One region of the Georgenia phoenicis genome, then DNA from elsewhere that is predicted to be linked to it. Evidence: riboswitches for the same ligand, from Rfam matches in the RefSeq annotation. Region 1 holds a riboswitch; the other holds the start of a gene.
The links. Region 1 has a riboswitch for thiamine pyrophosphate ahead of AA0005_RS02390 (thiamine ABC transporter substrate binding subunit). Riboswitches for the same ligand answer to the same signal wherever they lie in the genome.
Positions count from the first base shown of each region.

Region 2: linked by a shared signal. The riboswitch ahead of AA0005_RS11160 (YkoF family thiamine/hydroxymethylpyrimidine-binding protein) and the one ahead of AA0005_RS02390 (thiamine ABC transporter substrate binding subunit) in region 1 are both predicted to bind thiamine pyrophosphate.

Region 1 covers NZ_CP154855.1:474,440-489,790, forward strand. The annotation lists gene AA0005_RS02365 (Na+/H+ antiporter subunit D) at 1-635, shown strand, start outside; gene AA0005_RS02370 (Na+/H+ antiporter subunit E) at 632-1,294, shown strand; gene AA0005_RS02375 (monovalent cation/H+ antiporter complex subunit F) at 1,291-1,713, shown strand; gene mnhG (monovalent cation/H(+) antiporter subunit G) at 1,710-2,159, shown strand; gene AA0005_RS02385 (DUF4235 domain-containing protein) at 2,160-2,438, opposite strand; TPP riboswitch at 2,520-2,625, shown strand; gene AA0005_RS02390 (thiamine ABC transporter substrate binding subunit) at 2,676-3,707, shown strand; gene AA0005_RS02395 (ABC transporter permease) at 3,683-5,377, shown strand; gene AA0005_RS02400 (ABC transporter ATP-binding protein) at 5,371-6,384, shown strand; gene AA0005_RS02405 (hypothetical protein) at 6,381-6,920, shown strand; gene AA0005_RS02410 (cytochrome P450) at 6,956-8,155, shown strand; gene AA0005_RS02415 (HAD family hydrolase) at 8,228-8,962, shown strand; gene AA0005_RS02420 (glycoside hydrolase family 65 protein) at 8,959-11,343, shown strand; gene AA0005_RS02425 (aminoacyl-tRNA deacylase) at 11,382-11,816, shown strand; gene AA0005_RS02430 (pyridoxamine 5'-phosphate oxidase family protein) at 11,889-12,272, shown strand; gene AA0005_RS02435 (ABC transporter ATP-binding protein) at 12,280-13,068, opposite strand; gene AA0005_RS02440 (ABC transporter permease) at 13,068-13,982, opposite strand; gene AA0005_RS02445 (ABC transporter substrate-binding protein) at 13,996-14,985, opposite strand; gene AA0005_RS02450 (aldo/keto reductase family protein) at 15,107-15,351, shown strand, end outside.
Region 2 covers NZ_CP154855.1:2,337,449-2,352,799, forward strand. The annotation lists gene AA0005_RS11105 (FecCD family ABC transporter permease) at 151-1,215, shown strand; gene AA0005_RS11110 (ABC transporter ATP-binding protein) at 1,212-2,018, shown strand; gene AA0005_RS11115 (ABC transporter substrate-binding protein) at 2,030-2,995, shown strand; gene AA0005_RS11120 (FadR/GntR family transcriptional regulator) at 3,023-3,796, shown strand; gene AA0005_RS11125 (hypothetical protein) at 3,800-4,609, opposite strand; gene AA0005_RS11130 (DUF222 domain-containing protein) at 4,684-6,090, opposite strand; gene AA0005_RS11135 (DUF429 domain-containing protein) at 6,149-6,946, opposite strand; gene AA0005_RS11140 (substrate-binding domain-containing protein) at 6,946-8,310, opposite strand; gene AA0005_RS11145 (protein adenylyltransferase SelO) at 8,484-9,938, shown strand; gene AA0005_RS11150 (TSUP family transporter) at 9,985-10,743, shown strand; gene AA0005_RS11155 (alanine/glycine:cation symporter family protein) at 10,835-12,283, shown strand; TPP riboswitch at 12,296-12,403, shown strand; gene AA0005_RS11160 (YkoF family thiamine/hydroxymethylpyrimidine-binding protein) at 12,452-13,114, shown strand; gene AA0005_RS11165 (ECF transporter S component) at 13,111-13,728, shown strand; gene AA0005_RS11170 (ABC transporter ATP-binding protein) at 13,721-15,351, shown strand, end outside.

The DNA of each region.
Region 1 (15,351 bases):
AGGCGGGGCTGTCCGCCGCGATCTTCTACGTCGTCCACCACATCACCGTCCAGACGGCGCTCTTCCTCGTCGCGGGACTCATCGAGCGCCGGGGTGGCACGACGTCCCTCGCCAAGCTCGGGTCTCTCGCGCGCGTGGCCCCGCTCCTCGCGATCCTCTACTTCGTCCCGGCGATGAACCTCGCGGGCATCCCGCCGATGTCCGGGTTCCTCGGCAAGGTCGGGCTCATCGAGGCCGGTGCGCAGCGGGGCGGGGCGCTGGACTGGACGCTCATCGCCGCCGCACTCGTCACGAGCCTCCTCACCCTCTACGCGGTGAGCAAGGCGTGGAACCAGGCCTTCTGGCAGGAGGCGCCCGAGCCGCTGCCCGACACCACGACCCCGCGCTCGATGGTCGGACCCACCGCCGCGCTCGTCGCGATGTCCCTCGCCTTCACCGTCGTCGCCGGGCCGCTGTTCGACTACACCGACCGCGCGGCCCGCGACCTGCGGGCGCAGACTCCGTACATCACGACGGTGCTGCCCGACGGCATGCGCGGCTCCGGCCAGTCCTCGGACCTCACCGAGGAGGCCGAGCGCAACGGCGAGTCGGGTCAGATCAGCGAGGAGCAGGAGACCCGGGAGGAGGTTCCGTGAGCCCGCAGCTTGCCGACCACCAGCCGACCGAGCACCGGCCGCGCCACCGCTTCCGGCCCCGCGCGAACTGGGGTGTGCTCCTGTGGCTCACCGTCGTGTGGGTCGCCCTGTGGGGCGACCTCAGCCTCGCGAACGTCGTCATCGGCGCCTTCCTGGCCGTCCTCGTCACCGCGGTGCTGCCCCTGCCGACGACGCCCTTCGACGGCCGCTTCCGTCCCTGGGGTGTCGTCCTGCTCCTCGCCTACTTCCTCTGGGACGTCGTCAAGGCCTCGGTCGAGGTCGCGGCGCTGGCGGTGCGCCGCGAGCCGCCGCGGGGAGCGGTCATCCGGGTGCGGCTGCGCAGCCACAACGACGTCTACCTCACGATGGTCGCCGGGATGACGTCCCTCGTCCCGGGCTCCGTCGTCATCGAGGCGCACCGCATCACCGGCACGCTCTACCACCACATCCTCGACGTCGAGATGCACGGCGGGCTCGAGCGGGCCCACCAGGCCGTCCTCGACCAGGAGGAGCGCATCCTGCGTGCCTTCGGCAGCCGCGAGGAGCTCATCGAGGCCGGGCTGGCGCCGGGCAGCTCCGCGCGCGCCGGCAAGCTCCGCAGCCGCTCGGGGGACCGGGTCGATGCGGACATGGACGCGCGGCGGGAGGAGGAGTCGTGACCGTCGTCTACATCATCTGCTTCGTCATCCTCCTGGCCGCAGCGGTCATGGCGCTGTCCCGGGTGGAGCGCGGGCCGAGCATGTTCGACCGCATCCTCGGGGTGGACGTCACCACTGCCGTGCTCATCGGTACGGTCGCCCTCATTGCCGCGGCCACCAAGCGCGGCGACCTCGTGCCCGTCCTCATCGTCCTCGCGCTCGTCGGCTTCATCGGCTCGGTCTCCATCGCCCGCTTCGCCGCGGCGGAGTCGGCCGAGGAGGGCCGCATCCTCACCAAGGACGAGCTCGAGGACATCCTGGCGCGGCGCGAGGCGGAGGGGGAGGACTCCCCGACCGACGACGAGGACGAGGACAGCGGGGCGGTCATCGTCTCCGTCGAGTCCGACGACGACGAGGAACACCGCAGGAGGGACCGATGAGCCCCGACACCGTCCTCGACGTCGTCGCCGGTGCCCTGCTCATCGGCGGGGCGCTGCTCGCGCTCGTCGCGGGCCTCGGCATCCTCCGCTTCCCCGACCTGCTCTCCCGCATGCACGCGGCGACCAAGCCGCAGGTGCTCGGGCTCATGCTGCTCATGACCGGGCTGGGCATCGAGCTGCGCAGCGTGACGGCGGGGATCACCCTGCTGCTCGTCGTCGCCTTCCAGCTCGTCACGGGCCCGATCTCGGCGCACATGCTCAGCCGGGCCGGCTACCGCACCGGGAAGATCGAGCACTCGCTGCTCGTCGTCGACGAGCTCACCGAGGACCTCGAGCGTGCGGAGAAGCTCGACGAGCTCGACCGCCTCGAGCTGGAGCGCGAGCAGGCCGCCGCCGGCACGGACGAGGGCCGCGACGAGCGCGGCACCTCGCCCGCGGGGGGCTGACTACGGCCCGGTGACCGGGTTGGGCGACTTCTTCTCCACCGGCCCGCCGTACCACTTCGCCGCGCCGGCCTGCGCCAGCTGCCGGCTGAGCCCGATGACGGCGCCGCTGACGGCGGCGAAGACGACGACCTCGGTGAGGCTGACCGCGGGGTCGTCGTTGTCGTCACCGGGGGGCTCGTGGCCGGTGACGGCCTTCCACCCGATGTCGAGGATCTTGTTGGCGAGAACGCCGGCGAGGATTGCCGACCCGGTGCTGACGATCTTCCACCCGATGTCCATGTCACTCCGTCCTTGAGGGCTGGGGACAAACCTAACGGGGGGCGTGGCGGCACGCACACCTGGTCCCGCGGTAGCATCGGTGGCGAACGACAGGGGAGCACCGGACGGTGCTGAGAGTGCGGCGAGGCCGCAGACCCTCGAACCTGCTCCGGTTAGCACCGGCGAAGGAAGTCGGGATTCTCTCCCCGGGACGGGACCACCCGTACCCGGACCCCTCCTTGCACCTGAGGAGGAGCCATGACCACCCACCGCACCCGCGCCGCCGCCCTCGGGCTGGCCGCCACCCTCGCCCTCGCCGCCTGCAGCGCCACGACGGGCACCGGGGAGGAGGAGGACGAGGACGTCCTGCGCGTCGTCACCCACGACTCCTTCCACCTGAGCGACGGCCTGCTCGCCGACTTCGAGGAGCGCACCGGCTACACCGTCGAGCACATCACCCCCGGCGACGGCGGAGCGCTCGTCAACCAGCTCGTCCTCACCCGCGACAACCCCCTGGGCGACGTCGTCTACGGCATCGACAACTCCTTCGCGGCGCGCGCCGCCGGGGTGCTCCAGCCCTACCGCTCCCCGGACGCGACCGGGACGGTGCTGGACGACCGGCTCACCGCCGTCGACTTCGGCGACGTGTGCGTCAACGTCGACCACGAGTGGTTCAGCGCGCAGGGCCTCGCCGAGCCGCAGACCCTCGAGGACCTCACCGACCCGGCCTACGCCGACCTGCTCGTCGTCACCAACCCGGCGACGTCGTCGCCCGGGCTGGCCTTCCTCCTCGCGACCGTCGGCGCCTTCGGGGAGGACGGCTGGGAGCAGTACTGGCGCGACCTCGCCGCCAACGGGGTGCGGGTCGTCGAGGGCTGGTCGGACGCGTACTACGTCGACTTCTCCGGCTCCGAGGGCGCCGGGCCGCGGCCCCTCGTCGTGTCCTACTCCTCCTCGCCCGCCGCGGAGGTGCCCGAGAACGGCTCCGCGCCGCGCACCGGCGCCCTCCTGGACACCTGCTTCCGCCAGACCGAGTACGCGGGCGTGCTCGCCGGCGCCGAGAACGTCGAGGGCGCCCAGGAGTTCGTCGACTTCCTCCTCTCGCCCGAGGTCCAGGCCGACATCCCCGGCTCCATGTACATGTACCCGGTGCTCCCCGGCGTCTCGCTGCCGCAGGCGTGGGCCGACCACGCCCCGGTGAGCCCGGCGCCCCACGAGGTGGACCCGCAGGCCATCACCGACAACCGGGACCGCTGGATCGAGACGTGGACCGAGATCGTCGTCGGCTGACGAGCCCCGCGGGCGCCCTGGGCTGGGCGCTCGCGGCGGGGGTGCCGCTCGCCTTCCTCTCGGTCTTCTTCCTCTGGCCGGTCGCCACCATGGTGGCCCGCGGCTTCCTGCCCGACGGCGCGCTCGACCTCGGTGGCATCGGTGAGGTGCTCTCCCGCCCGCGCACGTGGCGGGTCATCGGGATCACCGTCGGGCAGTCGCTGACCGCGACGGCCGCCGCGCTCCTGCTCGGCCTGCCCGGCGCCTACGTCCTGTACCGCTGCCGCTTCCGCGGACGGCGGCTGGTGCGCGGCTTCATCACGGTGCCCTTCGTGCTGCCCACGGTCGTCGTCGGTGTCGCGTTCCGCTCACTGCTCGTCGAGACCGGCCCGCTGGGCTTCCTCGGCCTGGACAGGACCTTCGCGGCGGTGGTCGCGGCACTCGTCTTCTTCAACTACGCCCTCGTCGTGCGGACCGTGGGCGCGCTGTGGGAGCGGCTGGACCCGCGCGCCGAGGAGGCCGCCCGCAGCCTCGGTGCCTCCCCGTGGCGCGCGTTCCGCACGGTCACGCTGCCGGCGCTCGCCCCGGCGGTCCTCTCCGCCGGCGCCGTCGTCTTCCTCTTCTGCGCGACCTCCTTCGGCCTCGTCCTCACGATGGGCGGGCCGCGCTACGGCACGATCGAGACCGAGGTCTGGGTCCAGACGACGCAGTTCCTCGACCTGCGCGCGGCGGCAGTGCTCTCGGTGCTCCAGCTCGCCGTCGTCGGCGCGGCGCTGCTCATCGCCTCGCGCGCCCGGCGGCGCTACGACCGCTCCCTGCACCTGCGCACGGACCGCACGGCCACCCACCCCCTCCGGCTGCGCGGCCCCGGGCGGCCGGGACCGGACGTGCCGGCGGTGGTCGTCACCGCCGTCGTCGTCCTCGGCCTGCTCGTCCTGCCGCTCGCCCACCTCCTCGCCGGCTCGCTGCGCACCCCGGAGGGCTGGGGGCTGGAGAACTTCCGCCGGCTGGCGACGACGGGCGGCGCCAACGCGCTGACCGTCACCGTGTGGGAGGCGACCCTCAACTCGCTGCGGGCGGCCGTCGACGCGACGGTCCTCGCCGTCGTCGTCGGCACGCTCGTCGCGCTCGTCGTCTCCCGGCGGCCGCGCTCGCCGCGGGGACGGCGGGCGCTGGGGGTGCTCGACGCCGTCTTCATGCTCCCCCTCGGGGTGTCGGCCGTGACGGTGGGCTTCGGCTTCCTCGTCACGCTCGACTCCCCGCCGCTGGACCTGCGCGGCTCACCCGTCATCGTGCCGATCGCGCAGGCGGTGGTCGCTGTCCCGATCGTCGTGCGGACCGTGCTGCCGGTGCTGCGGGCGATCGACCCGCGGCTGCGGGAGGCGGCCGCCGTGCTGGGCGCCGCACCCGGGCGGGTGCTGGCGACCGTCGACGGCCCCTTCCTCCTACGTGGCCTGGGCCTGGCGGTCGGCTTCGCCTTCGCCGTCTCCCTCGGGGAGTTCGGCGCGACCGCCTTCCTCGCGCGCCCGGAGACCCCGACGCTGCCGGTCGTCGTCTTCCGGCTCATCGGGCGCCCGGGCGCCGAGAACTACGGCATGGCGCTGGCGGCCTCGGTCGTCCTCGCCGTGCTCACCGCGAGCGTCATGATGCTCGCCGAACGCCTCCGAGGAGACAGGATGGGCACGTGGTGAGCGGACTGGAGGCGCGCGGGGTCGTCGTCACCTACCCCGGCGGCCCGACGGCGGTGGACGGGGTGGACCTCGACGTCCCCGCCGGTGAGGTGCTCGCCCTCCTCGGCCCCTCCGGCTGCGGGAAGTCCTCGCTGCTGCGGGCGGTCGCCGGGCTCGAGCCGCTGGCCGCCGGCCGGCTGCGCTGGGACGGGCAGGACCTCGAGGGCATCCCGGTGCACCGGCGCGGCTTCGGGCTGATGTTCCAGGACGGCCAGCTCTTCCCGCACCGAGACGTCGCCGGCAACGTCGGCTACGGGCTGGGCGCGCTGCCCCGCGCCGACCGCGAGCACCGGGTGGCCGAGCTCCTCGAGCTCGTCGGCCTCGCCGGCTACGGGGCCCGGCCGGTCACGACGCTCTCGGGCGGCGAGCAGCAGCGCGTCGCCCTCGCCCGCTCGCTCGCCCCGCGCCCCCGCCTCCTCCTGCTCGACGAGCCGCTGTCCTCCCTGGACCGCTCGCTGCGCGAGCACCTCGCCGGCGAGCTGCGCGACATCATCCACGCCGCCGGCACCACCGCCGTCTACGTCACCCACGACCAGGACGAGGCCTTCACCGTCGCCACCCGGATCGCCGTCATGGCGCGCGGCCACGTGCTCCAGGCGGACACGCCCGAGCGCCTGTGGCGGGCACCGGCGGGCGAGGAGGTGGCCCGCTTCCTCGGCTACGGGCCGGTGGTCGACGCCGTCGCCGTCGACGGCGGGGTGCGCGGACCGCTCGGGACGGTCGCCACCCCCAACGCGGGGAGCGGGCCGGTGCGGCTCGCCCTCGGGCCGCGGGCGCTCGTCCCCGACGACGACGGCGCACCCCTGCCCGTCCGCGGGTGGCGGGTGCGCCGCGGCGAGAAGGAGCTGGACGTCACGCTCCCCGACGGCCAGGGCGCGGTGCTCCGCGTGCCGGCCGACGGCCCGGTGCCCGAGAGCGTGGGCGTGCGGGTGCTGCCCGAGCACGTCGCCGTGCTGGGGGCACGGTGAACGAGACGCTCGCGCTGCTCCTCCTCGTCGCGGTGGTCGCCGTGCCCGCGCTGCTCCTCGCGCGCTCCCGTCGCCGGCTCGGCAGCGCCGTGCGCCGCACCGAGCGGCTGGAGGTATGGGCCGCGCCCCGCGGCTGGCGGGTGCTCGGCGCCGCGCCCGAGGTGCTCGGCCGCTGGCAGTGCCCGCCCTTCACGGCCCCCGAGCGCGACGTGGACGACGCGGTCACCGGGCCCCACCGCGGCCGGGAGGCGAGCTCCTTCCGCCTGGAGACGGCTGCCGGGGTCACCCACGTCGTCACCGTCGAGCTGCGCGCGAGCGTGCCGGTGGCCCAGCTGATGACGGACGGCGTCCCGGCCGAGGAGCTGGGCACCGAGGGTGGGGCCTGGCTGCGGGACCGCTCGCCGAGCGGGATGTCGGTGCGGGCCGAGCAGGGCGTCGTCGTCGGCTGGCTGCCCGGCGAGCCGCTCCTCACCGAGCTCGACCGCTACCTCGACGTCCTCGTCGACGTCGCGGACACCCTCGAGCAGCTCGGCTGAGCGGGCCCGCGGCCGCGCGGGTGCAGGATGGGGGGATGACCGAGCACCTCCCGACGGACGAGATCAGCACCGGACAGCGGGAGGAGGTGCCGGCCACCGACTGGAACCCGCGGGGCACCCGGGTGCTGAGCGACCCGCTCGCCGCCTACGACGAGATGCGCGAGCGCTGCCCCGTCGCGCGGGGCACCGCCGGGGACTGGACACTCTTCTCCCACGCCGACGTCACCGCCGCGGCCCTCGACGACCGCACCTTCTCCAACGGTGTCTCCCGCTTCCTCCAGGTCCCCAACGGCCTGGACGGGCCGACGCACACCGCCTTCCGCGCCGTCGTCGAGCGCTACTTCACCCCGGAGCGGATGACCGCCGCCGAGCCGGTGGTCGCCGGCGTGGCGGCGCAGGTCGTCGCCGGGCTGAACGTGCCCGGGCGGGTGGACGCCGTCGCGCTCGGCGCGCGCTTCGCGGTGCGGGCCCAGTGCGCCTGGCTCGGCTGGCCGGCGGAGCTCGAGGACGAGCTGCTCGGGTGGGTGGCCGACAACCACGCCGCGACCCGCTCGGGCGACCGTGCCCGCACCGCCGAGGTCGCCGCCCGCTTCGACGCGATCATCCGCTCCCTCACCGACGCGCGGCGCGCCGCGGGGGACGCGGCCCCCGCGGACGTGACGACCGAGCTCGTGCGCGAGCGGGTGGAGGGCCGGCCGCTCACCGACGAGGAGATCGTCTCGGTGCTGCGGAACTGGACGGGCGGGGACCTCGGCTCGATGGCGCTGTGCGCCGGTGTCGTCCTCGCCTACCTCGCCGACCACCCGGCGCTGCAGGACCGGCTGCGCTCGGGGGTCTCCGACCGGGAGCTGAACGCCGTCCTCGACGAGATCCTGCGCATCGACGACCCCTTCGTCTCCAACCGCCGCGTCACCACCGAGGCCGTCACCCTCGGCGGCCGGGAGATCGCCGCCGGGGAGCGCGTCCACCTCAGCTGGACCGCGGCCAACCGTGACCCGCGCGTCTTCGGCGACCCCGACGAGTTCGCGCCCGAGCGCAACGCGCCCTACAACCTCGTGTGGGGCATCGGGCGCCACGTGTGCCCCGGCCGCCCGCTCGCCACCCTCGAGCTGCGGGCCCTCACCCGCGCGGTCCTCGCCGCGACGACGGCCGTGGAGGCGGACCCCGACCGCCCGCGCGAGCGCGAGCTGCCCCCGGTCGGCGGCTACGCCGTCGTCCCGCTCGTCCTGCGCTGAGGCCGGGCGGAAGGGGCGCGCGCTGCCGCGAAGCCTGCGAGGCTGGGCGGACCTGTAGCGAGAGGAGACGTGGTGCTCGGACTACCAGACAGCGTGCGCGTGCTGCTGTTCGACCTCGACGGCGTGCTCACCCGGACCGCCGCCCTCCACGCCCGGGCGTGGACGGAGACCTTCGACGAGGTGCTCCGGGAGCACTCCCGGCGGACGGGGGAGCCCTTCGTCCCCTTCGACCCGGTGGCGGAGTACGCCGCGCACGTCGACGGCAAGCGCCGGGTCGACGGCGTGCGCGACTTCCTCGGCAGCCGCGACATCACCCTGCCCTTCGGGACCCCGACCGACAGCCCGGAGCGGGAGACCATCAACGGCATCGGCAACCGGAAGAACGAGCGCGTCCTCCAGCTCATCACGACCGAGGGCGTCGAGGTCTTCCCCGGCTCCCTGCGCTACCTCGAGGCCGCGCGGGAGGCGGGGCTGCCCTGCGCCGTCGTCTCCTCCAGCGCGAACGCCGCCCTCGTGCTGGACGTCACGGGCCTGGAGGACCGGATCGACGTCCTCGTCGACGGCTCTGTCGCCCACGCGCTCGACCTGCCCGGCAAGCCCGCCCCCGACACCTTCCTCGAGGCGACGCGCCGCCTGGGCGTCACGCCGCGGGAGGCCGCGGTCTTCGAGGACGCGCGCGCCGGTGTGGCGGCGGCCCGGACGGGCGGCTTCGGCTACGTCGTCGGCGTCGACCGCCTCGGGCAGGCCGACGCACTGCGCGAGGAGGGCGCCGACGTCGTCGTCACGGACCTCGAGGAGCTCCTGTGACCGAGCCGACCCTGCCCGTCGAGCCCTGGTGCCTGCGCGAGCGGGGCCTGGACCTCGACTCGCTCGGCCGGATGGAGTCGCTCTTCGCGCTGTCGAACGGGCACCTGGGCCTGCGCGGCAACCTCGACGAGGGTGAGCCGGTGGACCAGCAGGGCACCTACCTGTCCGGCTTCTTCGAGCACCACCAGCTGCCCTACGCCGAGGGCGGCTACGGCTACCCGGAGTCCGGGCAGACGATCGTCAACGTCACCAACGGCAAGCTCGTCCGCCTCCTCGTCGACGACGAGCCCTTCGACATGCGCTACGGCGAGGTCCTCTCCCACGAGCGGGTGCTCGACCTGCGCGCCGGCACCCTGCGCCGGGTGACCGACTGGGTCTCCCCGGCCGGGCGGCGGGTCGTCGTGCGCTCCACCCGGCTCGTGTCCTTCACCCACCGCGCCGTCGCCGCCGTCGAGTACGAGGTCGAGCCCGTGGACGGGCCCGCGCGCCTCATCGTCCAGTCCCAGCTCGTCGCCAACGAGGACCCGCCGGAGGCCGACGACGACGACCCGCGGGTGGCCGCCGCCCTCCAGGACCCGCTCGTCGCCGTCGCCAGGGACGTCGAGCAGCGCGGCGCCGTGCTCCTCCACCGCACCCGCACGAGCAACCTGCTCGTCGCGGCCGGCATGGACCACGACATCGAGTGCCCCCGCCAGTTCGAGGTGGAGAACGAGGCCCGCGAGGACTGGGCGCGCACGACCGTCGTCACGCGCCTGGAGGCGGGGGAGACGCTGCGGGTGGTCAAGCACGTCGCCTACGGCTGGTCCGGCACCCGCAGCGCCGACGCCCTGCGCGACCAGGTGGCCGCCGCGCTCACCAGCGCCCGCTACGCCGGCTGGGACTCCCTCGTGCGCGACCAGCGCCGCTACCTCGACGACTTCTGGCGCTCGGCGGACGTCGAGGTCGACGGCGACCCGATCCTCCAGCAGGCGGTGCGCTTCTGCCTCTTCCAGGTGCTGCAGGCCGGCGCGCGGGCCGAGGGCCGGGCGATCGGCGCCAAGGCGCTGACGGGCACCGGCTACAACGGACACACCTTCTGGGACATCGAGGGCTTCGTGCTGCCCGTCCTCGTCATGACCGCACCCGACGCCGCGGCGCACGCGCTGCGCTGGCGGGCCTCGACCCTGCCGCTGGCCAAGGCCCGGGCGGCGACGCTCGGCCTCGCGGGCGCCGCCTTCCCGTGGCGCACCATCCAGGGCGAGGAGACCTCGGCGTACTGGCCCGCCGGCACCGCCGCCTTCCACCTCAACGCCGACATCGCCCGCGCCTTCGAGTACTACCGCCTCACCACGGGGGACGAGAGCCTGGACCGCGAGTGCGGGGCCGAGGTGCTCGTCGAGACCGCGCGGCTGTGGATGTCGCTGGGCCACCACGACCGCTCGGGCGCCTGGCACGTCCAGGGCGTCACCGGGCCCGACGAGTACACCGCCGTCATCGACGACAACGTCTTCACCAACCTCATGGCCGCGCGGAACCTGCGCTCCGCCGACGGCGCGTGCGAGCGCAACCCGGACCTCGCCGTCGCCCTCGGGGTGGACGACGACGAGCGGGCGGCCTGGCGGGCCGCCGCGGAGGCGGTCCACGTGCCCTACGACGCCGAGCTCGGCGTGCACCCGCAGTGCGAGGGCTTCACCCGGTACGGGGAGTGGGACTTCCACGACGGCGGGACCCGCTACCCGCTCATGCTGCACGCCCCGTACTTCCAGCTCTACCGCAAGCAGGTCGTCAAGCAGGCCGACCTCGTGCTCGCCATGCACTGGTGCGGGGAGGCCTTCACCGACAAGGACAAGGCGTGGAACCTCGACTACTACGAGCGCCGCACCGTGCGTGACTCCTCGCTGTCGGCCTGCACCCAGGCGGTCATGTGCGCGGAGGTGGGGCACCTGGACCTCGCGCACGCCTACCTCCACGAGGCGGCGCTCGTCGACCTGCGCGACCTCCAGGGCAACACCGACCAGGGGCTGCACATCGCCTCCTCCGCCGGGGCGTGGACGGCTCTCGTCGACGGCTTCGGCGGGATGCGCGAGCGCGGGGACCGGCTGCACGTGGCGCCCGCGCTGCCCGAGACGGTGACGCGCCTGGCCTTCCGGGTGCTGTGGCGCGGCATGGCCGTCAAGGTGGAGGCGGACCACGACGAGGTCACGTGCACCCTGCTGAGCGAGGACGGGGAGGAGCTGGCGATGAGCGTCTACGACGAGGAGGTCCGCGTGCGGGCGGGGGAGCCGGTGACGCGCCCGGTCGTGCTGCGCCCGCCGCTGCTGCCCGCCCCGCCGCAGCCGGCGGGGCGCACGCCCCGGCCCGCCGGACGGCAGCCGCTCTCGGTCGCCCGGAGCGCCTCGTGAGCGCCGCCGGCCCGGGGCAGGCCGAGGCCGTCGCCGCGATGGAGGCCGCCGGCCTGGCCCACACGGTGACCCGGCACGGGCGGGTCGGCAGCCTCGCCGAGGCGGCCGCGGCCCGCGGCGTGGAGCCCGGGGCGATCGTCAAGACGATCGTCGTGCGGCGCGCGGAGGGGGACTACCTCTTCGTCCTCGTCCCGGGCGACCGGCAGATCTCCTGGCCCCGGCTGCGGGCCCTGCTCGGCGTGAGCCGGCTGTCCCTGCCCGACGCCGCCACCGCCCGCGAGGTGACGGGCTACGAGCGCGGGACCATCACGCCCTTCGGGGCGCTGCACGCCTGGCCGGTGGTCGCCGACGAGCGCGTGCGGGGCACCGTCTCGATCGGCGCGGGCGCGCACGGCGTGGCCGCGACCGTCGACGGCGCCGCCCTGGTGACGGCGCTCGGCGCGCGGGTCGCTGACGTCACCGACCCCGCCTGACGGTCCGGCCGAACCCCGCCCGGGGTCTTGCGCCGGGTGGGATGCTGGAGGCCCGCCGACGGGAGCCGAGAGATGTCGCTCGAGGTGCTGGGTCCGCGCGCCTGCCGCCGCCTGCTCGACCAGGTCTCCGTGGCCTGGCTCGCCCACTGTGCCGACGGCGCCGTCCACATGGTGCCGGTGAACTTCACCGTGCACGGTGACGAGATCGTCGTGCGCAGCGGCTACGGCCGCTCGCTCACCGCCGTCGTCGAGGGCCGCCCCATCACCGTCGCCGCCGGCCACTTCGACGAGGAGAGCCGGACCGGCTGGTCGGTGACCGTGACCGGCCGGGCGCACCTCGTGGGCGACCCGCTCGTCAACCCGGGCGCCCCGGCGGCCGACGTGTGGGCCGAGCTGCCTGCCACCGTGCCCGTCGCCGTCGCGATGACGACGGTCACCGGGCGACGGGTCCGCTGAGCGGCCGCTACTGGAGCAGCGTGCGGTCGTCGAGGCCGGCGCCGGCCTGCGCGAAGGCCTGGAGGAGGTCCTGGACGGAGGCGCGCTGCTTGCGCTCCCCGGCGATGTCGACGACCACCCGGCCCTCGTGCATCATGATGAGCCGCGTCCCCACCCGCAGGGCCTGGTCCATGTTGTGGGTGACCATGAGCGTGGTGAGGTGGTGGCGCTCGACCGCCTCGGCGGTGAGCCGGGTGATGAGGTCGGCCCGCTGCGGGTCCAGTGCGGCGGTGTGCTCGTCGAGCAGGAGGATCTTCGGCTCGCTGAAGGTCGCCATGAGGAGGGACAGCGCCTGGCGCTGACCTCCGGACAGCAGCCCGACCTTCATCCTCAGCCGGTTCTCCAGGCCGAGCTCGAGGGACTCGAGCTCGGAGCGGAAGAACTCGCGCTTCGCCTTCGTCACCCCGAGCCGCAGGCCGCGGGACTTGCCGCGGGCGTAGGCGATCGCGAGGTTCTCCTCGATCGTCATGTCCGGGGCCGTGCCGGCGAGGGGGTCCTGGAAGACCCGGCCGAGGTGGGCGGCGCGGCGGTGGTCGGGCAGGCGCGTGACGTCCTCGCCGTCGACCGTCACGGTGCCGGAGTCCGGGCTGATCTTCCCGGCGATGGTGTTGAGGAGGGTCGACTTGCCTGCGCCGTTGGAGCCGATGACGGTGGTGAACTCGCCGGGCTCCAGGTGCAGGGTGATCCCGGCGAGCGCGATGCGCTCGTTCGGGGTGCCGGGGAAGAAGGTCTTGGTGACGGAGTCGATCGTCAGCATCACTGGCCTCCCGCCGGCGTCGTGGTGGCCGCCGTGCGGCGCAGCGAGCGCAGCGCCCCGACCTTGCGGAACACGCCCCAGCGCGGCAGGAGCAGGGCGGTGACGACGAGGACGGCGGAGACGAGCTTCATGTCGTTGGCCTCGAGCCACGGCACCTGGAGAGCGAGCTGGATCGCCACCCGGTAGAGGATCGAGCCGAGGACGACGGCGAGGGTCGAGATGACGATGAGCCGCGAGCCGAAGACCGCCTGGCCGAGGATGACGGAGGCGAGCCCGGCGATGATGAGGCCGATACCCATCGAGATGTCGGCGAAGCCCTGGTACTGGGCGACCCCCGCACCGGCGAGGCCGACGAGCCCGTTGGACAGGGCCAGGCCGAGGATCTTCGTGCGGTCGGTGTTGACACCGAAGCTGCGGATCATCGCCTCGTTGTCACCGGTGGCCTGGAGCGCCAGACCGGTGTCGGTGTGGAGGAACCAGTCGAGGGCGAGCTTGACGAGGATCGCCAGCGCCCCGAAGATCGCGATCGACGCGGCGCCGCCGAGCAGGCCGCCCTCCCGCAGCGGGGTGATGAGGGTGTCCGAGCGCAGGAGCGGCACGTTCGCGCCGTCCATGATCCGCAGGTTGATCGAGTAGAGCCCGATCTGGGTGAGGATTCCCGCGAGCAGCGGGTTGATCCCGCCCTTGGCGTGGAGCAGCCCGGTGACCACACCCGCCAGCAGGCCCGCCACGCCCGCGGCGAGGGTCGCCAGGGCCGGGTGGGTCCCGCCGGTGATGAGGACGGCGGCGGTGGCGGCACCGGTGGTGAAGCTGCCGTCGACCGTGAGGTCGGGGAAGTTGAGGATCCGGAAGGTCAGGTAGACCCCCAGCGCCATCACGGCGTAGATGAGCCCGAGCTCGACTGCTCCGATCATGAGGAAGCTCGGGTCACTCGACGACGGTCTCGGCGCGCTCGACGAGCTCGGCGGGCAGCTCCACACCCATCCGCTCGGCGGCGGCGGGGTTGACGATGAGCGGCCACTCCTCCAGCGTCTCGATGGGCATCTCGGCCGGGTCGGCACCCTCGGTGAGGATGCGCACGGCCATCTCACCCGTCTGGTAGCCGAGCTGCTCGTAGTCGATGCCGTAGGTCGCGATCGCGCCGCGCTCCACGGTGTCGCCGTCCGCGGCGACGAGCGGCACGGACCTGGACTCGGCGACCTGGAGGAGCGCCTCGAAGGACTGGATGACCGTGTTGTCGGTCGGGACGTAGAAGGCGTCGACGTCGAGGGACTCGGCGGCCTGCTGCACCTCACCGGAGTTGGTGATCGCGGCCGTCTCGATCTCCAGGCCCAGCTCCGCGGCGGCCTCCTCGGCGAGCTCGACCTGCACCTCGGAGTTCACCTCGCCGGAGCTGTAGACGATGCCGACGGTCTGGGCGTCGGGGGCGATCTCGGCGAGCAGCCCGAGCTGCTCGGCCACGGGGTTGAGGTCGCTCGTGCCGGTGAGGTTCGCGCCGGGCGCCTCCCAGCTGTCCACCAGGCCCGCCTCCTGCGGCTCGGTGACGGCGGTGATGACGATCGGGACGTCGGTGATCGCCTGGGCGGCCGCCTGCGCCGTGGGCGTGGCGATCGCGAGGATGAGGTCGTGCCCGGCCGAGGCGAAGCCGTTGGCGATGGAGATCGCGGTCGACTGGTCGCCCTGGGCGTTCTCCTCCTCGTACTCGACCTCGAGCCCGGCGTCCTCGAGCGCGGCCTTGAAGCCCTCGAGGGAGGCGTCCAGCGACGGGTGCGCGGCGATCTGGGTGACGCCGATGGAGTAGGTGCGGTCGTCGTCGCCGCCGCTCCCGGAACCGCCGCCGTCGTCGTTGCCGCAGGCGGTGAGGAGCAGGGCCGAGGCGGCGAGGACGCCGGCCAGCCGGAGGGATGAGCGCGTCATTGGAGGTCCTTCCTGGGGCACACGTCGCGTCGTCGAAGCGTACTGGACGTGACCGCTATATGAGAACGCCGTCTCAGGACTGACGGGCGGGTCGGGCACACGGGCGGGTAGGTTGCTGCCCATGGTCGCGCACAGGTACCTCGGACACAGCGGTTTCAAGATCTCGGAGATCGTCTACGGCAACTGGCTCACCCACGGCTCCCAGGTGGAGAACGAGGTCGCCACGCGCTGCGTGCACGCGGCGCTCGACGCCGGCATCTCGAGCTTCGACACCGCCGACGTCTACGCCAACACCCGCGCCGAGGAGGTGCTGGCCGACGCGCTTGCCGGCGTCCCGCGCCACGAGCTGGAGATCTTCACCAAGGT
Region 2 (15,351 bases), 1.9 Mb from region 1:
GTCACGCGGCACCGACGCCCGCGCCACGTAGGCCCGCGACTGAGGCGTTCGCCACGACTCGCCCCCTCATCAGATGAACTGCTTGATCTGATGAAGTCGATGTGTCAGGTTGAGTTGTCCCTTTTCCCGACACAGCTCGAAGGTGCCCTCATGACGCAGCTGGCCACGCCGCCGACGACGGCGCCACCGGTCAGCTCCTCCCCCGCATCTCACCGGCCGGCCCCGCGCCGCGCCCTGTGGCTGGCGGGCGGCGCCGTCCTCGCCCTCGTCGTCGCCGCGCTGCTCAGCGTGAGCCTCGGGACGCTGCGGCTCGACCCCGTCGAGGCGGTGCGCGCCGTGTTCGCCCCCGGTGAGGGGCAGGTGGGCACGGTCGTGTGGTCGATCCGGCTGCCGCGGATCGTCGTCGGGATGCTCGTGGGCGGGGCGTTGGCCGGGGTCGGCGTCGTCATGCAGGCGGTGTTCCGCAACCCGCTGGCCGACCCGGGCGTCACCGGCGTCTCATCCGGCGCGGCCGTGGGCGCGGTCGCGGGCATCACGCTGGGCCTGGGCGGCTCCCTCCAGTGGGGCGTGCCGGTCGCGGCCTTCGCCGGCAGCCTCGCCGTCGCCCTCATCCTCCAGGCGGTGCTCCAGGCCAACCGGGGCGCGAGCACCTACACGCTCATCCTCGTCGGCGTCTCGATCAACGCCTTCGCCGGCGCCATCATCTCCGTCCTCGTCGCCAACGCCGAGGACGACGCCCTCGCGCGCGGCGCGGTGTTCTGGCTCGCCGGCGACCTCGAGCTGCGCACCTGGACCCACGCCGCGATGGCCGCCGCGCCGGTCCTCGTCGGCCTCGCCCTCCTCCTCACCCGCGTGCGGGCGCTGGACGCGCTGCTCCTGGGCGACGACGTCGCCGCCACCTCCGGCTACGACGTCCACCGCACCCGGCTCGTCCTCCTCCTCGTCGCCTCCCTCGTCACCGGCGCCGCCGTCGCCGTCTCCGGCGTCATCAGCTTCGTCGGGCTCGTCGTGCCGCACGCGGTACGGCTCGTCATCGGCGCCAAGCACGCGCTGCTGCTGCCGATCTCGGTGGTCTGCGGGGCGCTGTTCCTCGTCCTCGCGGACACGGTCGCGCGGGCCGCCTCGGTGTCCTTCGTCGTCCAGACCGGCGCCGTGTGCGCCGTCATCGGCGCGCCGGTGTTCCTCGCCCTCCTGCTGTCGCGGAGGCGGGCATGAGCGACCTCGTCCTCGACGGCCTCGTCGCCCACCGCGGCCGGCCGCTGTTCGCGCCCGTCGACGCCACCGTCACACCGGGCACGCTGCTCGGGCTCGTCGGCCCCAACGGGACCGGCAAGTCCAGCCTGCTCTCCGCCGTCGTCGGCAACGGGGTGCGCTCGAGCGGCACCGTCCGCTACGGCGACGAGAACCTGCACCGCATGCGCCCGCGCCGCCTGGCCCAGGTGCTGTCCTACATGACGCAGGACAGCTACGCGCCCAACGAGCTGCGGGTGCGCGACGTCGTCGCCGTCGGTGCGCTCGCCACCCCCGAGGCGGGACCGACCGAGCAGCGCTCGGCGGCGGCGCTCGAGCGCCTCGAGATCGGCCACCTCGCCGACCGCAGCTACGCGCACCTGTCCGGCGGTGAGCGCCAGCTCGTCCAGGTGGCGCGCGTCGTCGCGCAGGCGGCGCCCGTCATGCTCCTCGACGAGCCCACCTCCGCCCTCGACCTGGGCCACCAGCTCACGGTCATGCACGTGCTGCGCGAGCACGCGAACGCCGGGCACGTCGTGGTCGTCACGATGCACGACCTCACCCAGGCGCTGCGCTGGGCCGACCGCGTCGCCGTCATCGCCGAGGGCAGCGTGACCCTCGGGGCACCCGACGAGGTCATCACCGCCGCGCTCATCCGCCGCGTCTACGGCGTCACCGTCGAGGTCTTCACCTCGCCCGGCGGCTCCCCCACCCTCAGCCTCGTCCGGCCGTCCTGCCCGACGGCCACCACCTACACCAGCCAGCGCCCCGTCGCGGCACGTCACTGAGAGGACGCCCGTTGCGTCACCGTCTGCTCCTTCTGCTCGCCCTCCTGCTCACGCTCGGCGCGTGCTCGACCGCCTCCCCCTCGGAGTCCCCCACCGCGGACGACGACGGCGCGGCCGCCTTCCCCCGCACCGTCCAGGTCCCGGCCGGGCGCGAGCTGCCCGCTGACGAGGTCACCCTCGACAGTGAGCCCCAGCGGGTCGCCGCGCTCACCTACGAGACCGCCTCGGTCGTCGCCGAGCTCGGTGCCGCCGACCGCCTCGTCATGGTTCCCGAGCAGGCCACCAACCCGGTGCTGTCGAACCACCCGGAGGAGATGGCCGCCGTCGAGAACCACGTGGCCAGCGAGAGCAGCATCGACGCCGAGGCGGTCATCGCCGCGGCTCCCGACCTCGTCGTCCTCAACGACCGTCACGGACTGGAGGCCGGCGTGGGGCAGGTTCTCGAGAGCGCCGGCATCCCGGTGCTCACCCTGCCGAACACGTGGGCCAGCGTCGAGGACATGACGACGAACGTCGCCCTCGTCGGTGAGGCGCTGGGCGTGGAGGACGCCGCGGCCGCCCTGGTCGAGGAGCTGAGCACCGGTCTGGCGGACGAGTCCGCCGCGGACGGGCCGCGCGTGCTCGTGCTGAGCAACCAGGCCGGGCGTCCGTTCGTCACCGCCGGCGGCGCATTCCCGCTCGAGGTGCTGCGCCTGGCCGGCGCGCAGGACGCCAGCGAGGCCCTGGGCATGGTCCGGACCGGGCCGATCTCGGCGGAGCAGGTGCTCGCCGCGGAGCCCGACCGCATCCTCCTCATCGACATGAACGGCTCGGGCGACTCGATCTTCCGCCCGCTGCTGGACAACCCGGCCGTGGCCGGCCTGCCCGCCGTCGCCGAGCACGAGGTCCTCCTTCTCGAGGGCCGCGAGGTGCAGGCGCTGGGCCTGTCGGGGACCGTCTCGGGGCGCGAGCAGATCGTCGAGTGGCTCGCCGGCTGAGCGACGACCCCTTCATATACTCGAGCAATGGTCACCAGCAGCGGCACCGAGCGCGCCCGCACCACGCTGGCCTACCTCCGCCGGCAGATCACCACCGGCACGTGGGAGGTCGGCACGCGCATCCCGATCGAGCCCGAGCTCGCCGAGACCCTCGGCGTGGGCCGCTCGACCATTCGCGAGGCCGTCCGGTCGCTCGCCAGCATCGGCATGCTCGAGACCCTGCCCGGGCGCGGCACCTTCGTGCGCTCCAGCGCGCCGACGAGCGCCGTCCTCTCGGAGTTCCTCACCGCCTACACGCTGGAGGAGCTGCTCAGCTACCGCCGCGCCCTGGAGGTCGAGGCGGCGCAGCAGGCCGCGCTGCACCGGACGGCGGAGGACGTCGCGGCGCTCGAGGCCTCGGTCGCGCAGTCGCTGCGCGAGGGGCACTGCCCGGCGCTGGGCTCCCAGGAGACGACCGTCGAGCTCGCCTCGCGCTTCCACTACCTCCTCTTCGACGCCGCGAAGAACCGACTCCTCGCCTCGCTGTACGCGGGGATCACCGAGAAGCTCGCCGAGCCCGGCCACGTCGAGCGCCTCACCCACGCAGGCGACGCGCACTCGATGCAGGTGGAGCACGAGCGGATCGTCGACGCCGTCCGCCGGGGTGACTTCATCGACGCCGTGCACGCCATGGCCGACCACATGGACAACGACCTCGTCATCATCACTCCCGACGACGAGATCATCCCGCCGCTGCGCCGCTCCCCGGTGGACGTGGAGCGGATCGCGGCGGCGCGGGCGCAGGAGCGCGAGCGGACCTGAGGCTCAGCCGGCTGCAGAGAAGAAGACGGTGTTGCCGCCCCAGCCGGTGCTCAGGGTCCACAGGCCGTCCGCGCCGGTGGGCACCGTGACGCAGACGTTGCCCTCGGCGGTGCCGCCCTCGTAGAGCTCGTCGACGTCCATGAGGTCGCCGGGGATGACGCCGCAGCTGTCGGTGTAGGTGCGCGCGTCGCTGCCGACGAACTGGACGGACAGGTCCATCCACGGCAGGCCGGTCTCGTCGCCGACGTAGGTGGCGGTCACCGGGACGAGGTAGTAGGCCATGCCCTCGGCCGGGGGCTCGTTGAACTGGTTCTCGGCCTGGATCTCCGCCCACGCCTCGCGCGGCACGCCGAGCGTCACGTCCCACTCGCCGTCGGTCACGGGCGTGCCCACGGGGTAGGGCGCACCGCGGGTGCCCTGCTCGCCGGCGGGGGCGTCCTCGGTCGCGGCCTCGGTGGGCTCCTCCGTGGCGGCGTCCTCGGCGGGGGCGCTGGTCGGCTCGTCGGTGCGCGCGATCGGGGTGGGCTCGGCGGCGGGTGCCGGGTCCTCACCGGCGCTGCCGATGCCGATCCCGGCGACGAGTCCGATGACGCCCGTGGTCGCGGCGACCGCGGCCACCTGCCAGCCCTTCATGCCGCGCCGCGGCGGCTGCGGGGCACCGGGCGCCGTGGGGTAGGCGGCCTGGTAGCCGGGGCCGGCCGGCGGTGCGTACGAGGACGACGGCGCGGTGCCGTAGGGCGGCGGCGGGACGGACCCGGGAGGCGTGACGGGGAGGTAGGGCTCGGGCTGCTGGCCGTCTGGGGTACTGCTCATGATCTCGTCTCTCCTCGCCGAGCGGTCGGTCGCACCGTTCCGATCGGCACACCGGCGGCCTTCTTGAGGCATCCTCAGGCGACCCGGGAGATGTCGAGCAGGTAGCGCTCAGCTGGGCTGCCGCCGGACTCGTGCGTGCTGCTGGTGTGTCCGGGGAGCGCCGGTGCCCGGGAGCGGTACCGGTGCCCGGTGGGTGTGGTGGTTTCCACGGTGTGGCCCGACTGCTCGTCCGGGGGCCCCGCGCGGGTGCGCCAGCCGGGCGCCTGCTTGGCGTAGTTGCAGGCCTCGCAGTAGCCCTGGAGGTCCTCGGCACTGGTCCGGCCACCTTCGGCCCACGGGGTCACGTGGTCGACGTGCCGTACCGTCGCGTCGCACCACGAGGTCCTGCACGTCTGGTCGCGGGCGGCGATGAAGCGGGCCAGCCCCGGTGGGACGGCGCGGCGCCGGGAGTCCATCTGGACCAGCTGGCCGGTGCTCGGGGCGGTGAAGAGCCTGCGCAGCCACACGCCCGTGCGCCCGGCGATCCGCGCGCCGCCCAGGCGACGTGCCACCAGGCGCCGCGCCCAGCCGGCGGGCACGGTGCCGTAGCCGGGGACGTGGGCGGGCTCGTCCTCCCCGGCGAGCAGCGCGCGCTCGGTCATGACGAGCTGGACCTCCACCGGCACGTCGTCCGCGGTGGCCTGCCCGGTGACGCGCTCGACGAGGGTGTCGGCCATGACCTGTCCGCGGCTGCGCGAGTCTCCCTGGGCGCGGGCGGTGTTCGCGGCCGCGGTGAGGGCGGCGAGCACGGCCACCCCCTGCGCCACGGGCAGCAGACCGGTGAGGTAGCTCATCGTGTCCGGGGCCGGGCGCAGGGTGACGCACCGTTCCGCCTCGGCCTTCCGCGCCCGGCGAACCACGGACGCCGCGTCGAGGCGGTAGGCCACCTGCTTGGCCCGGGCGACGAGCTGCCGGTCCCCCAGGCCCTCCAGCTGCTGCGGGTCCGCGGCAAGCTCGGAGTCGAAAGCCGTCCGGTCGGCGACGGAAAGGCAGGCCGACTCGCGCACGAGCAGCGTGGCCCGCCACTCGCTGAGCCGACCCTCCTGCAGGGCGCGGTAGGTGTGCGGCATCTCGACGACCAGCGCCTTGGCCAGCCCGAGGAGCCGCCCGCCCCGGTGCGGGGACTCGCGGCGTGCCAGCGCCACCTGGGCACCAACGCCGGCACCCCGTCGGGACAGCGGGACACCGCCCCTCGCCTGCTCCGCACGCTGGGACGCGTCGAGGTCGACCGCCAGCCGCGCCTGGGCGGCGCACGCCGCCGACTTCAGCTCCTCGAGGGCACGCAGCAGGTCGACGCGCTCGGTGTCGGTCACCGCTCGGTCGACCTCGCCCAGCACCGCCCGCCACGACTCGAGCGCCGCCACGGTGAGCGGGCCTGACGGCACGCTGCCGGCAGGGGTGGTGCCCCTCCCACCGTCCGGTGCTGCGCCGTCGTCGTCCATGTGACCGACGTTACAGACAGGGTCTGACATTCGGCCTCGACCGATGCACAGCGACTGCTCACCACATGTTCGGCGACACCCGTAGTGAGCCGGTGGGGTCGCCGTCATGAGAACGCGTGACCGTCACTCGAGGCGTCGCCGGATGCGTCGGAGACGGCGGCGCGACGATGCACCCGCTGTCCGTGTCACCGAACACGTGCAGCGACTGCGGCTCGTGGTGCCAGAGCCAGGCCAGGTACGCGCACATGACGGCGTCGACCTCGTCCTCGACCCGGTCGAGATGCATCGGCCGCGTGGCCTCCTCGACGGCCCACCGCACCTCGCGCCACCGCTCGTTGGCCGGCAGGTCAAGGGCCGCGATTCCCTCCATGAGCCGCAGCAGCTCGAGCAGCGCCTCGCGCCGCGTCATGACCGGACCGCTCTTGTACTTGAGGATCCGGCCGAGCTCGAAGAGCCCGACCATGGCCGCGTGCGGGTACACCTCGATCGCGCCGGGGCGCTCGGGGGTCGCGCGGTGGGCCGGGTCGGTCGCCCACCCGTGCCGCGTCGCCAGACTCCACGCCCGCGGCGGGTCGAAGTACGCGATCGACCGGTTGCTGGCGTGGCCGCTCGCGTCGTACCGGCCGTAGACCCGCCCGACCAGCCGCTCGCACGCGCGCATGCCGGTCTGGTTGGGGACGACGAGCGGCGCGTCGATCGCGACGTTGACGACGGCGGCGGGCAGGGTCGCCAGCCACTCGTCGATCTCGACGTCGGAGACAGCGCTGCCGGACGCGACGAGCGCGCCCGAGGCGTCCACGGTAGCCAGACCGGTGCGCCGTCGCGTGCTCCACGCGAGGTCGATGCCGATATGCACTATCGCCCCGTCGACTCCCGCACCACGAGCGAGTGCGGCACGACGACGTCGGCCAGGTTGACGTCGTCGCCGTCGATGAGCCCGAGCAGGCCGTCGACCGCCTGCTGCGCGATCGCGCTCTTGTCCGGCGACACCGTGGTGATCGACGGCACCGAGAAGCGGCTGAGCGCGATGTCGTCCCAGCCGGTGACGAGGAGGCGGCCCGGGACGTCGATCCCGAGCTCGGCGCAGGCGCGCAGCGTGCCGAAGGCGAGGAGGTCGTTCATGCAGGCGACGGCGTCCGGGAGCGGCCCGCGGCTCAGCTCCTCGAGGCCGAGGCGGTCGGCCCAGGTGAGGAAGCGGCGGTCGGGGACGCGCTGGTGGATGCGCACGGTGTTGAAGCCGAGGTCCTTGCTCAGCTGGAGGTCCACCCGCAGCGCGTCGGGCGAGGGCGGGGTGAGGTAGCTCTGCGCCCAGTACCCCTGGTCGAGGACGGCGCGCACGTAGGTGGGGCGGTCGTTGACGCGCAGGTACTGGCCCTCGACGTCGACCTTCCGCAGTCCCACGTAGGAGACGACCTCGTCGGTCGCCGCCTGGGTGCGCAGGCGGACGGTGGCGTCGAGCAGCGTCGGCGTCTCCGGGCTCCACACGAGCCCGGGCCACTCCATGCGGTTGCGCAGCTCCGGCAGGTGGAGGGTGACCTCCGCCGTCGGGCCGGAGACGGCGACCTCCGCCCGGGTGAGCGGTGCGCCGTCGAGCGCGAGGTCGACGGAGGCCGTAGCCCCCGGGGCGAGCCAGCCGGAGAAGGTGAGCTCGCAGCGGACGGTGGCGGCGTCGAGATCGCTGTCCCAGCGCAGCTCGGAGACGTGGGCGCGCGGGACGGCCTCCATCCACACGTCGCGCCAGATCCCGTTGGAACGCTCGTACCAGATGCCGTGGGCCGTCTCGCGCCAGTCCTGCTTGCCGCGCGGCTGGCTGAGGTCCTCGCGCCGGTCCTCCGCGCGGACGACGACGGTGACCGGCTCGGTGCCGCGCTCCAGCTGGACGGTGAAGGGCGTGAAGCCACCTTCGTGAGAGGCGGCGTGCTGCCCGTCGACCCACACGTCGGCCCGGTAGTCGACGGCCTCGAAGTGGAGGAGGAGGACGTCGCCGTCGGCGAGGTGGGCGAGCTCCTCGGCCGTGACCGTCCGGCGGTACCAGACGACGTCGACGGCGTGCTCGGCGGCGACGCCGGACAGCTCGCTGCCGGGCGGGAAGGGGACCTGGATGGTGTGCGCGAAGGGGTGGTCGTCACGGTGCCAGCCGCGCTGGGTGCCGATCTCCTCGGGGTCGGGGGCGAACTGCCACTCCCCGCCCAGGTCGAGCCATGCCGGCCGGCACAGCATCGGCCGGGGGTACCCGTCGTCGCACCAGGCGGTAAAACCACTCACCCGCACTCAACTTCGTCGTCATCGCGGGGAGACTGACGCAGCTTTGCTTCGTAGCACACATCGGCTGCACGACGCCGGGGCCAGGGTCCCGAACAGCGAAGGCTCCCGGCCCGCCGTATCGTCGAACGATGAGCACCACCGCCCCCGCCGGCCACCGTCTGGGCGACCGCTTCGCCCGCGAGCTGCCCGAGCTCGCCGTGCCCTGGCGGGCGGCGGACGCCCCGAGCCCCGCGCTGCTCTTCCTCAACGAGCCGCTCGCCACCGAGCTGGGCCTCGACCTGGACGAGCTGCGCAGCGAGGAGGGCACCGGCCTGCTCGTCGGGACCCGCGTACCCGCCGGGGCCACCCCGGTGGCCATGGCCTACGCCGGCCACCAGTTCGGCTCCTACTCCCCCCGCCTCGGTGACGGCCGCGCCCTCCTGCTCGGCGAGCTCACCGACACGAGCGGCCGGCTGCGCGACCTCCACCTCAAGGGCTCGGGCCCCACGCCCTTCGCCCGCGGCGGTGACGGGTACGCCGCCGTCGGCCCGATGCTGCGCGAGTACGTCGTCAGCGAGGCCATGCACGCGCTCGGCGTGCCGACCACCCGCTCTCTCGCCGTCGTCGCCACGGGTGCCACGGTGCGGCGCGAGACGCTGCTGCCCGGTGCGGTGCTCGCGCGCGTCGCCGCCAGCCACCTGCGCGTGGGCACCTTCCAGTACGCGCGCGCCACCGGCGACCACGAGCTCCTGCGCCGCCTCGCCGACCACGCGATCGCGCGCCACCACCCGCACGCCGCCGTGGCGGAGAACCCGTACCTTGCGCTCGTCGAGGCCGTCGTCGGCACCCAGGCGGCGCTCGTCGCGCATTGGATGCTCGTCGGCTTCGTCCACGGCGTCATGAACACCGACAACATGACGATCTCCGGGGAGACCATCGACTACGGGCCGTGCGCCTTCATGGAGGCCGTCGACCCGGCCACCGTCTTCAGCTCGATCGACGCCCGCGGCCGCTACGCCTACGGCAACCAGCCGGCCGTCGCCCAGTGGAACCTCGCCCGCCTCGCCGAGGCGCTCCTCCCCCTCGTCCACACCGACGACGACGAGGCCGTCCGCCTCCTCACCGACCTCGTCAACACCTTCCCCGCCCGGTACAGCGCCGCATGGACGGCGGGCATGCGGGCCAAGCTCGGGCTCGCGGAGGACGACGACGGCGCGGACCGGCTGGCCACCGACCTCACCGCGCTCCTCGTGGCCGCCCGTCCGGACCACACGACCTTCTTCCGCGCCCTCACAGCGGCCGCCCGCGGCGACTCGGGCCCGGTCCGCGAGCTGCCCGGGTTCGACGCCCGCCTGGGCCGGTGGCTCGAGCAGTGGCGGGCCGCGAACCCGGACCCCGCGCTCATGGCGAGCCACAACCCGGTCTACATACCGCGCAACCACCTCGTCGAGGAGGCGCTGGACGCCGCGACCGCCGGGGACCTCGGCCCCGTCCGCGAGCTGCTCGACGTCGTCACGCGCCCCTACGAGGAGCGGCCCGGTCTCGAGCGGTACACCGAGCCCGCGGAGCCCGACACGCCGTTCATCACCTACTGCGGCACCTGAGGTCCGCGCGGCGAGCCTGCACGGCAGGGCGGCGCGGGCGGTGAGGATGAGCGACGTGGACCTGTGGGTGCTGGCGGCCGTGCTCGGCGCCGTCGTGCTCGGCGCCGTCCTCCAGCGCACGAGCGGCATGGGCACCGGACTGGTCGTCTCCCCCACCTTCGTCCTGCTCATCGGCCCGGTCGCGGGCGTCATGCTGACCAACGTCACGACGGTCGTCTCGGCGCTCGCGCTCGCCGTCGTCATGCGCCGCGACATCGACTGGCCCCGCTTCTGGCGCATCGCGCCGACGATCGTCATCGGCTCCGTCCCCGCGGCGCTGCTCGTCGGCGCCGTCGACGCCGGGTGGCTGGAGGTCGTCATCGGTGCAGCGCTGCTGCTCGCGCTCGCCCCGATGGCACTGTCCTGGCAGCTGCCCGACCTCGGCCGCGCCGCCGCGCCCGTCGCCGGGCTCACCGGCGGCTTCCTCAACACGGCCGTCGGCGTCGGTGGGCCCGCCGTGCTGCTCTACGCCCAGGCCACCCGGTGGGCGCAGCGGGCCTTCGCCGCGACGCTCCAGCCCGTCTTCCTCACGATGGGCGTGGTCTCCCTCGCGACCAAGACGCTCATCGGTGCCGCCTCGGGCGCCGCCGGTCTGCCGCAGTGGCCGCTCGTCGTCGCCGCCGTCGCCTCCGTCCCGCTGGGCGTCCTCGTCGGTGGCCGGGTGGCCCGCCACGTCACCCCGGCGACGGGCCGGCGGGTCGCCGTCGCCGTCGTCGTCCTCGGTGCCACGGCGACCCTCGTGCGGGGCGTCCTGGCCGTCACCTGACGCAACTCGCCCGGCGAAGTTGACCACCGATGTCTGTGACCCGTGGCACAGTGGCGCCCAGCCACTGCCGCACGACACCCGGGGAGACCACATGGACCAGCTCGGCGAGGACCTCAGCCAGTTCTTCGGGGACGTCTCCGGGGTGGTGTGGGGACCCTTCGTGCTCATCCCGCTGCTCTTCGGCGTCGGTCTCTTCCTCTCGATCCGGCTGCGCGGCCTGCAGTTCCGCAAGCTCGGCGCCGCCCTCCGCCTCGGCATCATCAAGCGCCGCGACGTCGGAGCCGACGACGGCGACGTCTCCCAGTTCCAGGCGCTCACCACCGCCCTGGCCGCGACCGTCGGGACCGGCAACATCGTCGGTGTCGCCACGGCCATCGCCATCGGCGGGCCCGGTGCGCTGTTCTGGATGTGGGTCACCGGCCTCGTCGGCATGGCCTCGAAGTACACCGAGGCCTTCCTCGGCGTCTACTACCGGCGCACCGACGCGGCCGGCGAGAAGTCCGGCGGCCCGCAGTACTACCTCGAGCGCGGCATCCGCGGCCCGCTGGGCAAGGTGCTGGGTCTCGCGTTCACGATCGCGGCGATCATCGCCTCCTTCGGCATCGGGAACATGACCCAGGGCAACTCGGTCGCGGGCAACCTCGACCGCTCCTTCGGCGTCCCGCCGTGGGTGACCGGCGTCGTCCTCAGCGTCTTCGCGCTCGTCGTCCTCGTCGGCGGCATCAAGTCGATCGGCAAGGTGACCGCCGGCTTCGTGCCGATCATGATCGTCTCCTACGTCCTCGGGGCGCTGTTCATCCTCATCGTCAACGTCGCCGACCTGCCCGCGGCGATCGCCCTCATCTTCACCGACGCCTTCTCCGGCACGGCAGCCACCGGCGGCTTCGTCGGCTCGACGATCATCATCGCGGTCCAGATGGGCGCCGCCCGCGGCATGTTCTCCAACGAGTCCGGCATGGGCTCGGCGGCGATCGCGGCCGCGGCGGCCAAGACCTCCCACCCGGTGCGTCAGGCGCTCGTGTCGATGACCCAGACCTTCATCGACACGATCGTCGTCGTCACCTTCACGGGCCTGGTCATCGTCACGACCGGCGTGTGGGACACCGGTGAGGAGGGCGCGGCCACGATGACGGGCGAGGCCTTCACCCACGGCCTGCCCGGCGACTGGGGCCACTACATCGTCACCATCGCCCTGTCGATGTTCGCCTTCTCCACCGTGCTCGGCTGGGCCTACTACGGGGAGCGCTGCATCGAGCGGCTCGTGGGGCGCCGCGGCGTCATGCCCTACCGCGTGGTCTTCTCGCTCGTCGTCTACATCGGCTGCACGGTATCCCTCGAGGTGGTGTGGAACTTCTCCGACGTCATGAACGGCCTCATGGCCATCCCCAACCTCATCGGCCTCGTCATCCTCTCCGGGCTGGTGGCGCGGGAGACGAAGAACTACCTGGCCAACGACCCGCAGCTCAGCGCCACCACCGACGAGGTGCGCGCCTTCTCCCCGAGCCCCTTCGCCGACGATGTCGACACGGTCGTCCGCTGAGCGCTAGACTCGCCCCGACCCCCGGGGAGCGCCACACGGCGCTGAGAGTGCGGAACGTCCGCAGACCCGTCAACCTGATCCGGTTCGTACCGGCGTAGGGAGCAGGGCACCTGTCGGCGTGGCGCCGCCAGGGCTTCGAGGTACCCCTGGGGCCTGAGAGGGCCCACGATGACCACCACCCAGAGCACGACCCAGCCGACCGCCGCGCCCGAGCAGCTCGGGATCGGCGCCCGCTTCAGCATCCACCCCCACTGCGACGACTTCGTCCCCGTCATCCTCGGCGCGCTCGAGGACGCCGAGCAGGCCGGCCTCACCGACGGGCTGGTCCTCGAGACCGACGACGTGAGCACCTACGTCGGGGCTACGGAGGCGCCGGCCGAGGAGCGCCTCGTGCGCTACCTCGCCGCCGTCGTCGCCGGGGCCTCCCGCCTCAGCGGCGGGGGGCACGTCGTCGCCCACGTCCTGCTCTCCCGCGGCTGCCCGGGCGAGCGGACCTGCGACCTGCGCGTCACGAGCCTGCCGAGCCCGGAGCCGGTGAGCGTCGAGCCGACCGGGGTGGCCGCCGTCGCCCAGTGGTCCCTGTACCCGCTGCTCGACGGCGGCGATGGCGACGGCGACCACATGGCGCACATCGAGGCGGCCATCGCTGCCGCCCAGCGCCGCGGGACCGCGGCGTCCGCCGCGCACTACGCCACGAGGCTGAGCGGCGACGTCGCCGAGGTGCTGGCCACCGCCGTCGACGCGTGGGCGCAGGTCGGTGCCCAGGTGCCGCACGTCGTCTCCCACCTCACCGTGTCGGTCGGCTCCCCGAGCGCGGCGGCGGCCCGGTGACCGGCGCACCGCTGCCGGCACCGGTCCGGCCACGAAAGCCGTTCTGGGAGCTCAAGGACCTCATGCTCATGGTCGTGCTCGGGGTCGTCTTCGGCTTCGTGTACTGGGCCCTGGTCCAGGCGTGGAACGGCCTCGCCGTGCTCATGGGCCCGGCCGGCGACCTCGCGCAGCACGTCCTCTTCGGCGGGTGGCTGCTCGTCGCGCCGATCGTCATCGCGATCGTCCGGCGCCCCCTCGCGGGGGTGGCCGCGGAGGTCATCGCCTCCGTGGTCGAGGTGATCTTCCTCGGCTCGCCGGTCGGGCCCACGCTCGTCGTCGCGGCCGCGATCCAGGGCCTGGGCAGCGAGCTCGCCTTCGCCGCGACCCGCTACCGCAGGTTCGGGTGGACCGTCTTCGCCGTGTCGGGACTGCTCGGCGCGGGGCTCGTCTTCTTCTACTCGGCCTTCCGCTCCGGTTGGTACGGGCAGGACATCCTCGCCCTGCGCCTCGTCCTCCAGCTCGTCTCGGGGGTCGCGCTCGGCGGCCTGCTTGCCAAGGTGATCGTCGACGCACTGGCCCGGACGGGCGTCGTCGACAACTTCGCGATCGGCCGGGAGGAGGCCACCCGTGGCTGAGGACGCCGTCGTGCTCGCGGACGTCACGGTCCGCGTCCCGCGCCGGACCGCGCCGGTGCTGGAGGAGATCAGTCTGCGGGTAGCCGCCGGTGAGCACGTCCTGCTGCTGGGGCCCTCAGGCTCGGGGAAGTCGACGCTCCTGCACTGCATCACCGGCGTGGTCCCCCACACCGTCGCCGCACAGCTCTCGGGGACGGTCGCGACCTGCGGCACCCGCACGACGGAAACGAGCGTCGTCGAGCTGTCCCGCCACGTGGGGGTCGTCGCCCAGGACCCGACGGCCGCGGTGTGCCTGCCGACGGTCGAGCAGGAGCTGGCCCTGCCCCTGGAGAACCATGCCGTCGAGCCGGCGGCCATCGACGAGCGGATCGAGGCGGCGCTGCGCGTCGTGGGTGCGGCCCAGCTGCGCGAACGGGCGACCGGGGAACTGTCCGGCGGGGAGTCCCAGCGGGTGGCCCTCGCGGCGGCACTGGTCACCGAGCCGGACGTGCTCCTGCTGGACGAGCCGACGTCGATGCTCGACGCGGCCGGCGTCGCCGACGTCCGCGGCGCCCTGGCCGCCGCGACCGCGCCCGGCGACACGACGGTGGTCGTCGTCGAGCACCGGCTCGACGACCTCGCCGGGGACGGAGGCACGCTGCCCGCACGCGCCGTCGTCGTCGACGAGGGCGGCCGGCTGGTCGCGGACGGCCCCACGGACCGGGTCCTCGACGAGAACGCGGTCGAGCTGCTGCGGGCGGGCTGCTGGCTGCCGCTTGCGTCGGAGCTGCGGGCAGTCGGCGGCCTCGCCGGCGGCCTGCCCGCCAACCGGGCGCTGCTCGAGCGCCTCGCGCAGGAGGATCCCGACGGCGCAGCCGCCGCTGCCCGCGCCGCCCCGCGGGAACCCGTGCTGCGTGCCACCGGCCTCGCCGTCTCGCGGCATACCGGCACCAACGTCCTCACCGGGGTCGACCTCACGCTCCACGCCGGTGAGGTCGTCGCCCTGCTCGGACGCAACGGCAGCGGCAAGACCACCCTCCTCCTCACCCTGGCCGGCCTCCTCCCGCCCGCGGCCGGCGGGGTCGAGGGCCCGCGCGCCGGCATGGTCTTCCAGAATGCGGAGCACCAGTTCGTCGCGCACACGGTCGCCGAGGAGGTCGGTCACGGCCTACCCGGCCCCGCCGAGGACACCGTCCGCCGTCAGCTCCGCCGCCACCGGCTCGAGCACCTGGCGGAGCAGAGCCCCTTCCGGCTCTCCGGAGGGGAGAAGCGGCGGCTCAGCCTCGCCGCCATGCTCGCCCACGACCGTCCCTGCCTGTTCGCCGACGAACCCACGCTGGGCCTCGACCGCCGGGACACCGTCGCCACGGCGTCCGCGCTCCGTGACGCCGCTGCCGAGGGACGCGCCGTCGTCGTCTCCAGCCACGACCTGAGGACGGTGCTCGGCCTGGCCGACCGCGTCGTCGTGCTCGGTGAGGGCACCGTGGTCGCCGACGGCCCGACCATCCCGGTGCTGCGTGACCCGGAGGTCCGCCGGCGGGGCGGCCTCGTGCTGCCGCCCCTCGTCACGTGGCTGGTGGAGGAGGTGCGCGACGGACCGGCGGTCCGGCGCGTGCTGGCGAACCTGGACGCGGCCGTGGGCAT